2 regions of the Yersinia entomophaga genome follow, and region 1 is predicted to be linked to the other one. Evidence: predicted binding sites of a transcription regulator. Region 1 holds the regulator's gene; the other holds the start of a gene.

Region 1 (3,431 bases):
GCTAGAACAGGGGCCTTACTGGATAGGAAAACGCGTATTCGTTCAGCACAGTCATAACTTACTGACATAAAAAAGCCGCCGGTGCTTGCCACCAGCGGCTTCTTAGACGAAACAGTCAAGGGAAAATAACCCCCCGCTGTTTTCAATCAACAATTGTTATTTGTTGACGAAATCTACGCCTAGTTCGATATCTTTGTGCAGCACGTCTAGCATGCTTTCTAATGCATTTTGCTCAAAGGCACTAAGTTTGCCAATGTCTTTACGTTCAGCAACACCTTGTTTTCCAAGCAGAATTGGCTGCGCGAAGAAGCGAGCATATTTGCCATCGCCTTCCACATATGCACATTCAACAATGCCGCTTTCACCTTGCAGAGCGCGAACCAGAGACAGACCGAAACGCGCAGCAGCCTGGCCCATAGACAGCGTTGCAGACCCGCCACCGGCTTTTGCTTCAACGACTTCAGTACCCGCATTCTGGATACGTTTGGTCAGGTCGGCAACTTCCTGCTCGGTGAAGCTCACGCTAGGAATCTGTGACAGCAATGGCAGAATAGTCACGCCAGAGTGACCACCAATAACCGGCACTTCGATATCCTGAGGCTGCTTGCCTTTCAATTCAGCAACGAAGGTGTTTGAACGAATGGTATCCAGAGTGGTGATACCAAACAGTTTGTTCTTGTCGTATACCCCAGCTTTTTTCAGTACTTCAGCCGCGATAGCTACGGTGGTGTTCACTGGATTAGTGATAATACCGATCAATGCTTTTGGGCAAGTACGAGCGATTTGCTCAACCAGATTACGAACGATCCCAGCGTTAACATTAAATAGATCCGAACGATCCATGCCAGGTTTACGGGCTACACCGGCAGAAATCAGAACTACATCAGCGCCTTGCAGAGCTGGGGTAGCGTCTTCGCCGCTAAAACCTTTAATATTGACTGCCGTAGGGATGTGGCTCAGATCTACAGCTACACCCGGAGTAACCGGAGCGATGTCGTACAGAGAAAGGTCTGAACCTGAAGGAAGCTGAGTCTTGAGTAGAAGAGCGAGGGCCTGGCCGATACCACCAGCGGCACCGAGAACTGCAACTTTCATCCTATACTCCTTGTTATATATAATTTAAATTTGCCGTGAATTCATCTATTTACGCACCTTAGTTTATTGCGATTTTAAACACAATCTATTAACAGTCAGATTGAGAGATCACGCATTAAAAACGGGTGTGAAGTCGGCTTATTTTAGAGTAATTCGCTTATCGATTAATGATATAGCGCACATTCTTCTAAAAATAATTTAAGCATCCACAACAGGTTAATCGGCGGTTACATTACACCCTTCCATAACATCAGAACAACATCATTTTAATAACATTTTTATCACGACTGTTTGATTGCTATGCATTTAGCTTAGGCATAATAGTTAGAGATATATTTACGCTAAATTGTCATCTGCTTTGATATAAGAGCTTTTATTACTTCCTACGCATGCTAATGTTGAATAAAAATTCATTTAAATGCATAATTGGCTTCCTAACTCTCCATTCCCCCAGGTGAAAAATGCGAAATCCCGCAAAACAAGAAGACCTTATCAAAGCGTTTAAAGCGTTATTGAAAGAGGAAAAATTCAGTTCTCAGGGCGAGATTGTTTTGGCATTGCAGGAGGAAGGGTTTGAAAACATTAACCAATCCAAAGTATCACGCATGCTGACCAAGTTTGGTGCCGTTAGAACCCGTAATGCGAAAATGGAGATGGTTTACTGTCTGCCAGCAGAATTGGGAGTTCCAACGACCAGCAGCCCGCTGAAAAATCTGGTTCTCGACGTAGATTATAATGATTCTGTCGTGGTGATTCACACCAGCCCTGGTGCTGCTCAGCTTATCGCCCGCCTGCTAGATTCATTAGGGAAAGCCGAAGGCATCCTGGGTAGCATTGCCGGAGATGACACAATTTTCACCACGCCAGCTAAAGGCTTTAGTGTTAAACAGCTGCATGACGCCATTTTAGGTTTATTCGACCAAGAGCTGTAATCCCAGCCAATCAGATCGCGGCCAGTAGAATCAAGGTTCTATTGGCCTTTTACAGTACATACTCTGCATTTCAATCCCTTTGCCATCTTCGATCTGCGACAGCCTATTCCCTTAGTCATCTTCCTTTACCTTGCATCAGCCATCCTTTCCAAGCCATGCAGCTTCGCTTTTTTGCTCGTTATCATCCTATAGATATAACTAGCCTCTGAGCTATTTCCCAAGAGGCATACTGCATGTAGTGAATATCACTGGATTTTCTCATCTAACCGGCACGGAAAATGACCCTTTTTCATTAAACAGCGAATACACGCTAAAATTTTCGCACTTTTGGTCAAAAACACCCACTCATTTGAAATATCTACTTTTTTGCCTCAATCACTCATTTTTTGATCGATTTTTATTCCGTTTGGTTATTAAAAACTAATAACTCACATTAAAGTCACGCTAAATATTATTAGCCCGCTATTAATGTTTCGGGTGACTAGATGTATACTCATTTCGTGACGTAAATCACATTTACGCAAACTAATAAAAGAATATTAAGAGGCCATAACATGAACATTAAAACTACCGTAGCAGCATTAAGCGTTCTTTCTGCACTGTCATTTGGCGTATTTGCAGCCGATTCAATCAACGCAAGCCAAGCGGCTAACTTACAATCGGTTGGCACCATTACTGTTAGCGGTGTGAATGGGACGCCTTCAGATATTCGTCAGGCACTGTCTGACAAAGCAGATGCACAAGGCGCCAAGGCTTATCAGGTTATCGAAGCTCGCGAAGACGGCAACTTCCACGCTACAGCAAAAATCTACCAGTAAATTCTGACCTGGCGCATCGCCTTACCAGATTCAGTCAGAATAGAAACACAATCAAAACAACAGCCTCTAAGTAGCAGAATCGATAATAATGCTTTCTGGTTGTTGGCTATTTTTAGGAAGAGATCATGAAAATCAAAAATACCATCGCTGCACTAGGCTTATTTTCCGTTATCGCGTTTGGCGCTTCAGCCGCCGAGTCTGTTAATAATGCTCAAACTAACAGCCTGACCGATATGGGAACCATCAGCGTGAGTGGCATCACCGGCGCGCCTTCTGATATTACTCAGGCACTGGCCGACAAAGCCGATAGCAAAGGCGCTACAGCGTATAAAATCATTGAAATGCGTCAGGAAAATGGCTGGCATGCAACAGCCAAGATTTACAAATAAGGGCGAATGCACGGTGTTTTAAGCGGCAAATCCCAAACAGACAAGCTTGCTCAATAATCTTTTAACTATAAACAGATGAACATAAGTCTATTGAGCAAGAGCAAGAAAAAAGTAAGAAAGAGCAATGCTAGATAATCCCTCGCTGTCCTATCCAGCGAACCCTTTGGCCCCCTTTCGGGGGCTTTTTTTATCTAAAT
Region 2 (3,431 bases), 930 kb from region 1:
CGGCCCCCGCAACCAATTCTTAATCACAGTTTTCTAACTCAAGACACCCTCAAGGGTGTTTTTTTGTTTCTGGCCTCCGGAAACTACCCTATCCCGTCTGACTTCCCTAATGTATTTCCTTACTCCATTCCCAATCAGCCAATCCTTGGACCGATAAATTCCAAAGCGCCTTAATACCATTCCCAGCGCCATTACACCCGAGCAACTGCCCCACCGTTAGCAAAGTAAGCTTTGATTCCGGCAAATACAGATTCAGCAATTTGTTGTTGGAAATGACTGGTACGTAATTTACGTTCTTCTTCTACGTTACTGATAAAGGCGGTTTCTACCAGAATCGAAGGGATATCCGGCGCTTTTAATACGGCAAATCCAGCTTGATCAACTCGATTTTTATGCAGTTTATTAATTTTACCCAATCGATGTAACACTTCTTTACCAAATTTTAGGCTGTCGTTAATCGTCGCGGTCTGTAGCAGGTCAATCATGGTGTGATCCAGATAGCGGTCGCCGCTTTTACTGACGCCGCCGATCAGGTCAGCCTCGTTCTGGGTTTGCGCCAGGAATTTCGCCGCCGTACTGGTTGCACCTTTGGTGGATAACGCAAATACCGACGAACCTCGAGCGGCTCTATTGGTAAACGCATCTGCATGAATCGAAATAAACAGATCGGCGCGCTGCTTACGGGCTTTTGCCACCCTGACTTTCAGCGGGATAAACACATCTTCATTTCGCGTCATAAATACCCGCATATTTGGCTCACGCTGAATCAGCGCGCGAAGGCGGCGGGCAATTTGCAGCACAATGTCTTTTTCGCGAGTTTTGTTTTTCCCTATTGCGCCAGGGTCTTCGCCACCGTGCCCAGGATCCAGCATAATAACAATCGGGCGATCACGTCCTGCCTTACCCGCCCGAGCCGATTCGGCCGGCAAGGTTCGCTCCACGTTACCTTTGTTGTAATCCTCAAGTAGCGCCAACAAAGGATCGTCTTCCTCGGAAACGCCTCCCTTAGCGGGATAAAGATCGACAACCAGACGGTTACGGAATTTGGAAACAGGCTTCAGGGTAAACAGCTGCGGGCTAATACTTTGCTTGAGTTCCAATACTAGACGCACGGTATTTTTATCAAACTGTCCAACGCGAGCCTGCTTTAAGTAAGGATCGCCAGATTGGATTTGCTCACCAATCTCTTTCAGTACGCTATTGAGATGAACGCCTTCGATATCCACCACAATTCTGTCGGGATTCGTTAAAGCAAATTGGCGATATTTAAGTGGCGTATTCGATTCCAACGTCACACGGGTATAGGTTGAGGAAGGCCATACCCTAACGGCAACTACCTGAGATGCGGAGGCAAATCCAACCTGACTAACACTGAGTAACCAGGTTGCAGCTACGCCTTGCAGTAAACGGCGACGCGCGGGATTATGATCTGAATTTGCCATGGAACTCCAAAGTAACTACCAATAAACGATGAAAAAACAACCAAAAAAGATAATGATGGCAAAACTTTAGCGAATCACTCCTCCTCTGTCATCAGAAAACATTTTTATGTTATTCAATTTATTACTCTCTCATAGCCATACACATGCATTTAATAGCAATTTCTTGCTTGCCTTCACGGCCACAAAAGAATAAAAATACAAAAATACCGAATAAAAATTCAAAGAGGGTCTGCCGTGAAGGAACGTAGTACTGAACTGGTCCAAGGGTTTCGCCACTCAGTTCCCTATATTAATGCGCACCGGGGCAAGACGTTTGTCGTCATGCTCGGCGGGGAAGCGATCGAACATGAAAACTTCGCCAATATTGTCAATGACATAGGGCTATTGCACAGTCTAGGGATTCGTCTTGTGGTGGTTTATGGTGCCCGCCCACAAATCGACAGCAATCTCGCTCAGCATAACTATGAACCTATTTATCATAAGCATACTCGGGTAACTGATTCCCGAACTCTGGAGTTGGTTAAGCAGGCAGCAGGATTACTTCAGTTAGATATCACCGCTCGTTTATCCATGAGCCTGAACAACACGCCACTGCAAGGTGCTCATATCAACGTCGTCAGCGGTAACTTTATTATCGCGCAGCCGCTCGGCGTGGATGATGGTGTTGATTATTGCCACAGCGGCCGTATTCGCCGTATTGATGAAGAAGCGATTCATCGTCAACTGGATAGCGGGGCTATCGTTCTGATGGGGCCGGTGGCCGTTTCTGTCACCGGAGAGAGCTTTAATCTGACCTCTGAAGAGGTGGCAACGCAGCTTGCGATTAAGCTAAAAGCGGAAAAAATGATCGGTTTCTGCTCATCTCAAGGGGTAACGGATAGAGATGGGAATATTATTTCCGAGTTGTTCCCCAACGATGCCCAGAAACGCATTGAAGAACTGGAGCAAGAAGGCGACTACCACTCCGGCACGGTACGTTTCCTGCGTGGGGCATTAAAAGCCTGTCGCAGTGGCGTTCGTCGCAGCCATTTACTGAGTTATCAGGAAGATGGAGCACTAGTGCAAGAACTGTTCTCCCGCGATGGTATCGGTACCCAAATCGTAATGGAAAGCGCAGAGCAGGTAAGACGTGCAACTATTAACGATATTGGCGGCATACTGGAGCTTATTCGTCCATTGGAACAACAAGGTATTTTAGTGCGCCGCTCCCGTGAGCAGTTAGAAATGGAAATTGATAAATTTACTATCATCGAGCGTGATAATTTGACTATCGCCTGCGCGGCTCTCTATCCATTCCCAGAAGAACACATTGGCGAAATGGCCTGCGTAGCGGTTCATCCCGATTATCGCAGTTCGTCCCGCGGTGAAATGCTGTTAAAGCGGGTAGCCAATCAGGCACGCCAGATGGGGCTGAAAAAGCTGTTTGTGTTAACCACTCGCAGCATTCACTGGTTTCAGGAGCGCGGTTTTACTCCCGCAGAAGTGGACGTTTTGCCCGTTGAGAAGCAGGAACTGTACAATTATCAACGGCGTTCAAAGATCTTGCTGGCAGATCTATAGCTCATTGATATAAATAGCCCGTTGATATAAATAAATTTGAATCTGAGAATTTAAAAAGCGCAGCTCGTTACCGGTAAAGCTAATAATCGATGGTACAAATTATTAGTGGGGGTTCGAGCTGTAACTTTTATTTATGGGCAGCGCTTATGTGTAGATAGATGTCGATGCGTAGATGCTGATGCGTCGAAACGACAGATTTCTTATACGACGAACGTCAAAAACCAAGCAAACAAAAAAATAGCAACAAACTGATTTATAACGATTTATACATCCCCCTGCCGTTACTCTTTTTTGATCATCAACATACCAAAACATTAACTGAAAGCCCATCACCTAACCCTTCCGCTGATAAGCTTTACCAGGCTTTCCATCCGCTTACGTTGAGATATTGCGACCATTTCCCCCATTAAACATGGCACCCAAATCACC

The links. The regulator ArgR, encoded in region 1, controls arginine synthesis, uptake and breakdown. The targets are predictions, from matches to a motif close to ANTGAATAAAAATACANT.
Region 2: argA (amino-acid N-acetyltransferase) is a predicted target of ArgR. The motif match lies at 1,627-1,644, and genes of this name have one in related genera.

Annotation. Positions count from the first base shown of each region.
Region 1 covers NZ_CP010029.1:2,857,585-2,861,015, reverse strand. Annotated here, with positions in the region: gene PL78_RS13010 (helix-turn-helix domain-containing protein) at 1-57, shown strand, start outside; gene mdh (malate dehydrogenase) at 157-1,095, opposite strand; gene argR (transcriptional regulator ArgR) at 1,557-2,027, shown strand; gene yhcN (peroxide/acid stress response protein YhcN) at 2,582-2,845, shown strand; gene yhcN (peroxide/acid stress response protein YhcN) at 2,971-3,234, shown strand; gene mpl (UDP-N-acetylmuramate:L-alanyl-gamma-D-glutamyl-meso-diaminopimelate ligase) at 3,431-3,431, opposite strand, start outside.
Region 2 covers NZ_CP010029.1:1,929,304-1,932,734, forward strand. Annotated here, with positions in the region: tRNA gene PL78_RS08790 (tRNA-Met) at 1-15, shown strand, start outside; gene amiC (N-acetylmuramoyl-L-alanine amidase AmiC) at 192-1,442, opposite strand; gene argA (amino-acid N-acetyltransferase) at 1,677-3,002, shown strand.